2 regions of the Priestia sp. FW507-14D1A genome follow, and region 1 is predicted to be linked to the other one. Evidence: a T-box and tRNA genes for the amino acid it is inferred to sense, from the RefSeq annotation. Region 1 holds a T-box; the other holds one or more tRNA genes.

Region 1 (6,174 bases):
GTTGATCAATGGTTCATTTTTCACTTCAGCTAAGATACTTTTGTCCCAGCCTCTTTTTTATTTATTAACCGTTTTTCCTTCCCACTCTAACATACCGCCAACCATATTTGTTACTTTATATCCTTGTTCTTGAAGGTAGTAACATACGTTTTCACTGCGGCGGCCCGAACGGCAAATGAAAATATATTCTTTGTCTTTATCGAAATGATCCACACTAGCTGGAATATCATTCATACGAATATGTTTAGCAGTTGGAATCATTCCTTCTGCTACTTCTTCATCTTCACGCACATCAACTAAATGAAGTTCTTCTCCATTTTCAACGCGTTTTTGAAGTTCCTCAGGCGTAATTACTTTTACTTCTTCCATCTTCGTCATTCCTCTCTATTCTTTCATTCAGCTTGCTATCGCTATTGTAGCAAATTCAAATACCTTTATGCCACTAAATAAGAAAAGCTTAAGCAGCAGCCTGCCTGAGCTTTTCCAATCGTAGTTAAAGGTTTGACTAAGCGTCTGATGTCAAACCCGAAAGGCGGACATCAGGCGCTTCGGTCTAGAAGAGAACCCCTGACTGCTCTTTAGTCAGGGGTTCTTTTCTACACCAATACTTAATTAGCTACGATGTTTACTAATTTACCAGGCACAGCAATCACTTTGCGCACTGTCTTACCTTCAATGAACTCTTGAACATCTTCATTAGCCATTGCAATATCTTGAAGCTCTTCACGAGATGCCTCAGCAGGTACATTAACTTTTGCACGTACTTTACCGTTAATTTGAACGACAATTTCCACTTCATCATCTACAAGTTTCGCTTCGTCAAACGCAGGCCAAGCCTCATACGAAATTGTATCTTCGTGACCTAGTTTGCTCCATAATTCCTCAGTCGTATGAGGACAAATTGGTGCTAATAGCTTCACAAATCCTTCTACGTATTGCTTTGGCAGCACGTCAACTTTGTATGCATCATTGATGAATACCATAAGCTGAGAGATACCTGTATTAAAACGGAGGCCTTCGTAATCTTCCGTTACTTTTTTCACCGTTTGGTGATACACGCGTTCAAGCGTAGTGTCATTGCTTTCTTGAACCTTGCTGCTTAATTCACCGTTATCGTCAACAAGTAAGCGCCATACACGATCTAAGAAACGGCGTGCACCATCAAGCCCTTTTGTTGACCAAGCGATTGATGCATCTAAAGGTCCCATAAACATTTCGTAAAGGCGAAGCGTATCTGCACCGTGGCTTTCTACGATTTCGTCTGGGTTTACAACGTTACCTTTTGACTTACTCATTTTTTCGTTGTTTTCTCCAAGAATCATACCTTGGTTAAACAGTTTTTGGAACGGCTCTTTTGTTGGAACTACGCCGATATCATATAAAAACTTATGCCAGAAACGAGCATATAATAAGTGAAGAACAGCGTGTTCAGCTCCACCGATATAAATATCAACCGGCAACCATTCTTTTAATTTATCTGCATCTGCTAACGCTTCACTGTTTGTTGGATCAATGTAGCGTAAGTAATACCAGCAGCTGCCTGCCCATTGAGGCATTGTATTTGTTTCTCGGCGCCCTTTTTTGCCTGTTTCCGGATCTACAACGTTCACCCAGTCATCAATGTTTGCTAACGGAGATTCACCTGTGCCTGACGGTTTGATTTCAGTCGTTTTTGGTAACACAAGCGGAAGCTGATCTTCAGGAACTGCCGTTGTTGTGCCATCTTCCCAGTGAATAACAGGAATTGGTTCACCCCAGTAGCGCTGACGGCTGAATAACCAGTCACGCAGACGGTATGTTACTTGTTTTTCACCTTTTTCATTTGCTTGAAGCCACTGAATCATATTTGAAATTGCTTCTTCTTTATCTAAACCATTTAAGAAGTCTGAATTAACGTGCTCGCCGTCGCCTGTATAAGCTTCTTTTGAAACGTCTCCGCCGGCTACCACTTCTTTAATCGGCAGTTCAAATTTAACCGCAAATTCATAATCACGCTCATCGTGAGCCGGAACAGCCATAATTGCACCGGTGCCATAGCTCATTAGAACATAGTCAGCAATCCAAATTGGCATTCTCTCGCCGTTTACAGGGTTAATTGCATAAGCACCAGTGAATACGCCAGTTTTGTCTTTAGCTAAGTCTGTACGTTCTAAATCGCTTTTGCTTTTAATTTGATCTAAATACGCTTCTACCGCTTCTTTTTGTTCGGCTGTTGTAATTTTTTCTACAAACGGATGTTCAGGTGCTAAAACGGCATACGTTGCCCCAAATAGCGTGTCAGGACGCGTTGTAAACACAGTAAATGTGTCCTCGTATCCATCGATTGTGAAGTGCACGTGAGCTCCTTCAGAGCGGCCAATCCAGTTGCGCTGCATTTCTTTAATACTTTCTGGCCAATCAAGCTCATCTAAATCTTCTAGTAAACGATCTGCATAAGCTGTGATTTTAAGCATCCACTGCTTCATTGGACGACGCTCAACCGGATGTCCCCCACGCTCACTTTTGCCGTCAATAACTTCTTCGTTTGCAAGTACTGTTCCTAGAGCAGGACACCAGTTAACAGCTACTTCATCCACATAAGCTAAGCCGTTTTTATATAGCTGTAAGAAAATCCACTGCGTCCATTTGTAGTAGTTTGGATCAGTTGTATTAATTTCTCGCTCCCAATCGTAAGAGAAACCTAATGATTTGATTTGACGACGGAAATTATTAATGTTAAGTTCAGTGAATTCAGCCGGGTCGTTTCCTGTATCTAATGCATACTGTTCAGCAGGTAATCCGAATGCATCCCATCCCATCGGATGAAGTACATTGTATCCTTGCATACGCTTCATACGAGATAAAATATCCGTTGCTGTATAACCTTCTGGATGCCCAACGTGTAAACCAGCGCCAGATGGATAAGGGAACATATCTAATGCGTAAAATTTACGCTTTCCTTCATCTTCTGTTGTTTTAAATGTTTTATTTTCTTCCCAAACTTTTTGCCATTTTTGTTCGATCTTTTCATGATTAAAAGCCATACATAATCCTCCTTGTACGCTCCAGCTGTATTTAATTAAACTAAAAAACCCCTCATCCCTCAAACAAAGGGACGAGAGGTTGAATAAACTTCCCGCGGTACCACCCAAATTAGCACAATTATGTACTCACTCATTTTCCTTAACGCGGATAGACGGCAAATGTTACTTTACTTCACATTTACAACTCCAAGGTGAGTTCATGAACGCTCGTTTGCTGACTCGCACCACCCGTCAGCTCTCTTAGCTCGCTTCGTTCACTACTATTCCTTTTCATAGTTTTTACATCATACTACCTTGTATTGTAAATAATATGTTCGTAAACTGCAAGTTGTTCAAGGGATTTTGTAAAAGTTTCTGCAATGCAGCACTGCTTTGTTGCTAAATCCTCTCTTTCATTCTTATATATGAACAACTTCTCCCAAAAACATACATCAACGGCCAAACAAAAAAGGGATTGAGACATAATTGAATCAATCCAATTTAAAGACGAACAAATAGAATAAATGCGCTAGTATGAATCTCTTGGTTACACCGCTGTTGATCTCCGTGCAAGACTTCTCTTTCCGCTGGCAGCCGATGAGCCTCCTCGTTGCTTACACTCATGCGGGGTCTCACCTATTTCAGGAGTCTTTGTCTTGCCCTCCACTCCGCAGCTAGAAGCACCTAAACAAATGAAATCTACGTTCACCATAAACATGAAAAGATCCGAACGATTCATCGTTCGGATCTTCCTTCAACTAAAATACTTTTATCCCAGTCCCTGCTTTCTTTAGCTGCTATTATTAAATGCCAAATCCAAAAGAAAACAGGATGATCGCAAGTACAAGACCAACAAGCGGCACAATCACCGTCATTGCTGCAACTGATCCATACGCATCTTTATGAGTTTCTCCGCAAATAGAATTAATGGTTGTTACGACATAACCATTATGAGGTAAGGAATCTAGTACTCCAGAGGAAATAGCGACTACGCGATGGAGAGCTTCTGGATTTACGCCAGCATCTAGATAATGAGGTGCTAAAATTGGCAAAGCAATCGCCTGACCTCCTGAAGCAGAACCTGTCATCCCCGCGATAACGCTCACGGCAATAGCTCCTCCGATCAACGGACTTCCTGGAATATGCGTCATGGCATCTACAGCCACTCCAAACGCGGGAACAGCCTTAGCAACTCCTCCAAAACCTACGACAGCGGCTGTATTCCCAATAGCAATTAACGCACCCAGCGTTCCTTCTGAAGCCGCATTCCAAAATCCTTTAAAATGCTTTCGGTTCACAATATAAGTGACAATGATCCCGCTTAAAAGTGCGACAATCAGCGCAGATTGCTGAAGTGGCTTATGAAGTGCAAAAGAAATAATGAGCACGACCACAAGCGGAAGCAAACTTAATAAAGGATTAGGAAGAGACTGATTTTCCGTTACTGCTGGATCTTTCTCGCGTGATATAAAACGCTCTCCATTTTTAACTGCTTTTGAAATCAAGCGCTTTAACCACCAGTAGCCGAATACAGCCATCACTACTGCTACAACTAAACTAACTTCCCATCCTGCATACGGACTAGTCTTCAAATATTCAATTGGAATCCAGTTTTGGATTTCAGGCGACCCAGCCGAGGTCATCGTAAACGTAACCGAACCAAATGCTAAAGCAGCAGGAATAAACCGCCTCGGCAAATCGGCTTGTTTGAATAAGCTCAAAGCCATTGGATAGACAGAGAATGCTACTACAAACAGACTGACTCCTCCGTATGTTAAGACCGCACAGGCAAGTACAATCGCCAACACTGCTCTTTTCATTCCTAGTTTACTGACAATCCAGCGAGAAACACTATCAGCAGCCCCGCTGTCTTCCATCACTTTTCCAAAGACGGCGCCCAATAGAAACATTAAATACCAAGAAGCAATAAATCCTGTGAAACCAGACATGTAATTTCCAACAAAATTTACTTCTCCTTCTTTCACCAGCTGTGGAAATAAAGGCATTCCGCTTGTTAACGCAACAACTAAAGCACTGAGCGGACCTGCTATAAATAAATTCATGCCTCTCATCGTTAATACAATGAGCAGCAATAATCCTCCAATTAATCCAATCATACTAAGCATGTTTAGCCCCCCATGAAGTCATATAATTAGAAAACGCTTACATTTTTACAGGTATATACTCCTTCCTTTGCTTGTCACGACCCTTACTATATTATTAAAGGAATACTGAAGACATTCCTACGTTTATTAAGCCATCAAAAATAAAACCATCTCTATTTATTTAGAGATGGTTAATGGACGCTGACGTTTTTCTTTTAATTTATAATCGTATATCCATGTTGTACACATGCTGAATAACAATAGAGCAATTAATAAATAGCACAGCGTAGACATATTAAACGCATCGAAAATAACGCCTCCAAAGAGAGGACCAATCATTTTACCTGCAGTAGCCATGCTGTTAACTACACCTTGATAAAATCCTTCTTTTCCAGATGGAGCCAACTGACTTGCAACAGCCGGAATGGCTGGCCAAACGAACATTTCTCCAATTGTTAACACAATCATTGCTGTTAAGAACTGCGGAAATGTTGTAGCATTCACCACGATAACAAAAGAAGCCACAAAAATAACCGTTCCAATTAGGACCTGTACTTTTAATGTTTTTGCTACTTTTTGAATGATGGGTACAATCAAAGGCTGACCGACTACAATTAAAATCCCGTTAATCGTCCAAAGCAAACTGTAGCTAGAAAGAGGTATATTCAGCTCACGCGTATGCGTAGCAATCGTTGTTTGCCACTGAACATACGCCACCCAGCATAAGACATACCCCGTACATAAAATAAGAAGAGCAGTCAGCTTCGTTTTATGCCCAATGCTCCCTGCTTCATTAAGGACATTCGTTTGTCCAACGGTAACCGAAATATGACGATATGAAAAAATAGCAATAAGCAGAAAAATAACGTATAAAATTGTATTAGCTAAGAAAATATACGTAAATGAATAAGACGCTACAATGCCCCCTACCGCGGCGCCAATAGCTACTCCTGCATTTTGAGCAACGTACATCGCATTAAATGCTTTTCTTCCGCCTTGTGGCCAAACGGACCCTGCCATTGCATACATAGACGGAAACACAATACCAGATCCAAACCCTACAACAA
Region 2 (6,174 bases), on a different contig from region 1:
AATAGGAAGAAGCAGCACAGATAGTATATATCTCTAATAAATAGAAAAATGGCATTAAAATTATCGAGGTGATGTTCGTGTATATATGGTTTTATGATCATTTTGTTAATACAATCTTATTTCCGCTTACTTGTATCATGCTAGTGTGCCTATCACTAGGGCTGTATGCATACGTTAAGCTAAAAAAAATGAAAAGTGAAGAATAGATAGCTACTCCCTCATTTAAAACAAGAAAGATACAACAAGATAGAAAGCAACTGTTATTCCCGCTGCAATTAAAGCTGGCTTTAATTTATATTTGGCATATTCAATAACAGATAAATCTAATATTTTGGCGATGGTATTCGTATCGTCGCTTAAAGGTGAAGAAAATGCTCCAAAGGAACCGCTCGCAAACACCGCACCGATAATTAATGGCAAAGAAAGATCTGCAGAACTTGCAAGCGATACGCCAAGCGGCATTAAAATCCCCCATGTCCCCCAAGCAGACCCGATAAAGTAAGAAATAGCAGCTCCAAACACAAACATAAAAGGAGTGACAAACATTTGAGGAATCCACTTAGAATGTGCCGTCACAAAATTTGAAAAACCTAAGTCTTCTGTAACAGCGGATAATCCCCATACTACCGATAACAGCAGAATAACGGACATTAAGTCATTGCCTCCTGTGATAAAACCATTAAGCAAATTCTGTAATGTAAAGCGCTGAAACAAGAAAAAAATGAGGGTAATTAACGTAGTGATAATTAAAGCTACTACCATCGCTTCTAGCACGTCTGCTTTAATAAATGCTTCAAAAAAGCTGTGGCTCTTATGATGCCCGCTCCACCATGTTAAAAGTAAAGTAAGTGAAATCACAACAAGTAAAGGTACTAACAGATTCCAAGGCTTAGAAGGCAAATCCTTCGACACGCAAGGATGACAATCATGCCAATCTTTTTCGTCTTCTTCCTCCAGCTTCATAGGAGCCGTAGATGTTGAATGATGAAAAAAACTGAAATAAATCCCTACTAGAATAATCACAATCGAAAAGAAGTTATAAGGAATGCTTTGAATGAACAAAGAATAAGCGTCTTGTTTTATGCCTTGATGATCAATTGCCATTTGAATGATTGAGACCATATACCCTACAAATGCCGTTGCCACAGGAATTAAGACGATAACAGGAGTAGCAGTTGTTTCAATAACAAACCCTAGCTCTGCTGTCGTCATTTTCACTTTTTTCAGCAGCGCTCTCATGATGGGTGCGATCGTCACAAAACGAAATGTGGGAGCACTGAATGTTCCAATGGTTGAAACATAGGTTAAAATAAGGGCTTTTTTTCTTGTATCAATTCTTTCTGCAGCTGTTTCCACAAACCCCTTAACTCCTCCAGCCATCTTAATCATTCCGATAAGCCCTGAAAACGCGTATAAAAAGACGACGATTTCTATATTACTTTTATTTCTAAGAGCTTGTACAACATAGTGAAGTAGCTTTTCAACACCTCCGATAATCGAATGATCAATTAAATAAGCACCTACTAATAAGCCTAAAAACAACCCTGGCAGCACTTGTTTCGTGAAAATAGCTATGGGAATAACAATTAAAAACGGTATAATCGAAAACCAACTAGATTCCATAGGACTCTCCCCTATCTTAAAAACCATATTAGATGTCTTCACGTATCGTTCATTAGCTTTTAATGTAACCCCAATATTATGTGTATATTCACGAAAGCAACACGTATAAGCAGTACTGCTTTAATAAAATATTTCTGATTACAAACAGCATAATAAAACTCTTTATTTCTACAACAAAAAAGCAGTTTGCACATGCAAACTGCTTTTGAAAAGAAGCGGAAGACGAGGTTCGAACTCGCGACCCCCACCTTGGCAAGGTGGTGTTCTACCACTGAACTACTTCCGCGCGTATATGAAAGTAAAGATGCGGGTGAAGGGACTTGAACCCCCACGTCATAAGACACTAGATCCTAAGTCTAGCGCGTCTGCCAATTCCGCCACACCCGCGTGTGAATTAAAAGATAACTCCAAAATGGCAGGGGCAGTAGGAATTGAACCCACACTGACGGTTTTGGAGACCGTAGTTCTACCTTTAAACTATGCCCCTAGAAATGACCTCTTCAAAAGAATCTCGTTTATTAACGACGCTACATCATAATAAAACATATATGGAATTTCGTCAATAGATCTTTTGATGAATCATAACTAGTACTAGCGGTTTTCAAAAAACTGTGAGGCATATCACAGCTTTTTACACATTCCCTTCACCAGCTGCAGTCCTCTTTAATCTCCGCTATTTGTTTTTAGAGACTCTGCTGTAACAAAGTACTATACAAAATGTCTCCAAAATCGTGTAAAGACCGAAAGAATATGTAGGAGTGCAGATTTTACAGGAGGCACGTTTTTTTGAGAATCCGTATTAACATCCACAGGTTCTCCCTCATCTCCCACAAGCATACTGTGAGAAATTTTAGCTTCAATAGCTCCTGTTAACTGGGCTGCAAATTCTTCACTATCTATCATAACCATGGATTCAGTATTTAAAAATGCAGAGCGCGAATCTAAGTTAAAAGAACCAACTGCACTTAAACGCTGATCGTAAACAACAGATTTCCCGTGAATTGAATAAGGCTTTTGATATTCATAAAGCTTCGAACCAGCTTTTAGAACGCGATTCTTTACTCCCAAGTATGCAGAAAAAGCCATAGCATTTGGAGTGGATGTAATAGAATTAGTTAAAATAATTCTTTGCACTTTTGGTTTTACTCGCTTATCTATATACTGTTCCATCTCTTTTGTTGGTACGATATAAGGGCTTTGAACAACAATGGATTTTTCAGCTTGCTGGGAAAGCTTAATAAACGTTTTCCATATAAAAGGGCTTTTATTTATTCGTTGAATAGGATTTGTAATAAAAGAAATCTTTCTTGTAGGGATCGTTGCTTCTCTCCATACAATATAAGGATGGACAAAAGGTTCGTTTGCTTTTTTGGCCTCTTCGTATTGATCTATCAACAATTTCTTTCCTGAAAGACCGCGAAATTGTTTAGTTTTCTTGAGCTTTGGAAAAGCTTTTCGTGTATACGGATGATTCCATAATTTCTCTACATACTTCTCCATTGAGAGAATGACACTATGACTTTCTTGCTTTGTGTTATAAATCAGCACATCACGGTCATAGACAAAATTTTTATTTGGTTGACTGGCCAAGTATTTATCTCCAATGTTTCGTCCTCCAATAATACCTAATTGGCCATCGACTACTATTATTTTATCGTGAAGACGATTATGCCATGTCCAAGGTTTAAAAATAGTGAAGGGCTCATAGTACTTTAATTCTATATTATTGTGGAAAGCTAGAGCATAAAGAACATTTTTCCTCTTGCCTTTTAGCCCATGAGAGATCCCGTCTAACAGCACGCGAATACGTATACCTCGATCCGCAGCTTCGAATAAAGCGCCCATAAGTAAATCCGAAGAACGACCTTTACCGATGGAAAAGTACGCAATATCAATTGTATGCCTCGCTTCTTGAATCATCTGCATTCGAACAAGCCCTGAAAAATAGCCGTTTTCCAAAAGCATAACTCGGTCTGTAGATTCTTTCTTCCCGTAAAAATTCTCAGTATTCATTACTTTTAAGTCTTTTCCCTTGTGTAAAGGGACATAAAACAGTACCACTGCAGTTACGAATACATATATGAAGTACAATACGACAATCATTATTAGTATGTTTATTAGCATATTTCCTGTCACAATCCCTTTCCATTCTTATTGTTCTGTTTTTATTAGGATTCTTACTTTTTTAACTTCTATACCTTTTAAAATAAGAATGGAATGATGGATTATTTGTTACACCACTGTTGATTTCCGTGCCAGTCTTCGCCTTTCCCTCCAAACAACAGCTAGAAGCAATTATATACACGAAACCTACGTTTACACTACCAATAAAAAAAGCAGAAGTTCATTACCTTCTGCTTTTACAATTTATACTCTCTATTGTGAAACTGCCTAAGTAAAACAGCGGCTCTTTTACTGATTAAGGTCGTTCTCCATATCTTCTATATCTTGCTGAAACTCTGTTAAACGCTGACGCTGTGTTTCAGAAGCATTTTCAAGCGCATTCTCAATTTGCTGAGAGGCTTCATTCACTTCACCTATCGCTTGCTTCGCTTCATGTCCGTACGATGCATCATTTTTAGCTTCATTTGCCTGTTCATATGCATCTACTGCTTCTTTATGCCCCTGCTGTGCTGCTTGAAACGATTGTTGTTTATCTTTATTGTATGGGAATTTTTTCATCATAGTGCTCCTTTCCATTTGTTCACTCTTTAGTGTGGCATTTTTCTACTTATTCATACGACGCTTCAATAGGTTAAAGCTAAGTGAATATTCCTCATAACAAATCCCTCAATCATTTAAGAGCCCTAGAAAATATCTTCTATCTCCTGAAATGCTTTCTATATTTTACAAAAATGTATAATCACTTTCTTTAGCGGACATCATACGAATAGCTTATCTGAACGAAAAAATGTATTGGGGTTGACTGCATGCACTTGTTTCTTTCCTTTTTGATCATTTGTGCAGGGATTATATGGATGGAAATAAAAAGATTACCTCAACACTCTCATAAAAAGGAACGGAACATTTTTATTGTGTTCATGACAATCAGCATCATAATCGCTCTTGCAAAAATCTTTCGGCTGCCTCTACCCAACCCTTCTGATTGGGTAGAAGTAATGTTTCAACCTTTAAGTCACTTATTATTCCGTTGGATCACTTAATTAGTGTATATGGCAAAAGGATGTGCTCATTTTGCTTAATGAAATCAATATTTCAGCTGCGCAGTTTCGCAAATTAGTAACTTTGTATAGCATCGGAAGCACAATTATTGTTGTACCTGCCGCTATTACAGCTGATGCTCATCAAGATGCCTGGATTGCCGCACTCTTTGGTGTAGCATTAGGAATTGGCTTAGTTTTGCTTTTTACCTCACTAGGAAAAATGTTTCCAACGCTTACGCTGATGGAAATGAACGAAAAAATTTTAGGCAAACTATTTGGAAAGATCGTTTCTGCTGTTTTTGTGTTATCCAATTTATTTATCAGCAGTCAAGTTCTTTACTATGTAGGAAATTTTCTCACTACACAAATTCTTCCCTACACGCCGCTTACAGCCATCCACATTGCATTTATGGGTGTGGTCATCGTAGGAGTACGCCTAGGAATAGAAGTTATTGCACGAAGTGCCGAGATTTTATTTCCTTGGTTTGTCGGATTATTCGGACTTCTTATTTTGTCTATGATCCCTCAAATTAAAATAGAGCATATTCAGCCGGTGTTCGAAATCCATCCAAAAGCTTTTATTCGTGCTGTTTTAACGTTTTTAAGCATGAGTTCTTTGACTTATACCATTCTGCTTATGATTTTTCCTTCTCATACACCAGACACAAAAAAGGCAACTCAATCCTTTTATATAGGTAATATAGCCGGTGGACTAGTGATGGTTACGTTAATCTTACTCGGAATTCTAGTACTTGGTCCTTATTACTCCCAAATCACCATGTTTCCAAGCTATGAATTAGGAAGAAGAATTGATGTAGGAAACTTTCTTCAAGGAATTGAAGTAGTCATTGCTATTTTGTGGTTTATTACTCTCTTTTTTAAACTTTGCATTTACTTTTACGCTACTCTTTTGGGGTTTGCCAATGTATTTCATATAAAGGACTACAAACTATTTTCTTTTCCAGTCGCACTCATCATGATTACCCTTTCCCTTATTGTGTATCCAAGCGTTTCTTATCAAAAGGATTGGGATACAAAAACGTGGATTCCCTACAGCTTACTTGTAGGCATCTTATATCCACTTTTCCTTTTAATTGCAGGGTTTATTCAAAACAAAAAGCGGCGTTCTAGCAATGGATAGCAACTCACAAACCTTTAGTAAAGAATGCACCTTCAGTATAAGTAATTATTTTTCAGGAAAATATAACACTAATTATTCATGTATAGGAGCTAGTGTATGCTAGGGGTATTGGGGTTACTTATTGTTTGCACGCTCGTCATTTAGTTTGAAGTACCTAAACTACGGCAAAAAAAGGCGAAGAAAGAACTTTGGCTATTCTATACAGTTCTTGCAATCGGAATGGTCGTAAGCATCTGTAAAGCACTT

Evidence for each region. A T-box is a leader RNA that pairs with one kind of tRNA and senses whether it is charged. The one in region 1 lies ahead of leuS (leucine--tRNA ligase), so its partner is inferred to be a tRNA-Leu.
Region 2: it has a tRNA-Leu gene. The T-box ahead of leuS (leucine--tRNA ligase) is inferred to sense a tRNA for this amino acid. The anticodon was not compared.

What each region holds. Positions count from the first base shown of each region.
Region 1 is NZ_JBYSWQ010000001.1:1,517,181-1,523,354, forward strand. It holds gene AC3WJG_RS08255 (rhodanese-like domain-containing protein) at 58-369, opposite strand; gene leuS (leucine--tRNA ligase) at 609-3,023, opposite strand; T-box leader at 3,088-3,306, opposite strand; gene AC3WJG_RS08265 (hypothetical protein) at 3,550-3,741, opposite strand; gene AC3WJG_RS08270 (GntP family permease) at 3,806-5,128, opposite strand; gene AC3WJG_RS08275 (MDR family MFS transporter) at 5,285-6,174, opposite strand, start outside.
Region 2 is NZ_JBYSWQ010000005.1:239,783-245,956, reverse strand. It holds gene AC3WJG_RS18845 (GerAB/ArcD/ProY family transporter) at 1-24, shown strand, start outside; gene AC3WJG_RS18840 (Na+/H+ antiporter NhaC family protein) at 223-1,623, opposite strand; tRNA gene AC3WJG_RS18835 (tRNA-Gly) at 1,838-1,909, opposite strand; tRNA gene AC3WJG_RS18830 (tRNA-Leu) at 1,929-2,010, opposite strand; tRNA gene AC3WJG_RS18825 (tRNA-Trp) at 2,037-2,110, opposite strand; gene AC3WJG_RS18820 (phospholipase D-like domain-containing protein) at 2,332-3,726, opposite strand; gene AC3WJG_RS18815 (hypothetical protein) at 4,036-4,305, opposite strand; gene AC3WJG_RS18810 (GerAB/ArcD/ProY family transporter) at 4,810-5,928, shown strand.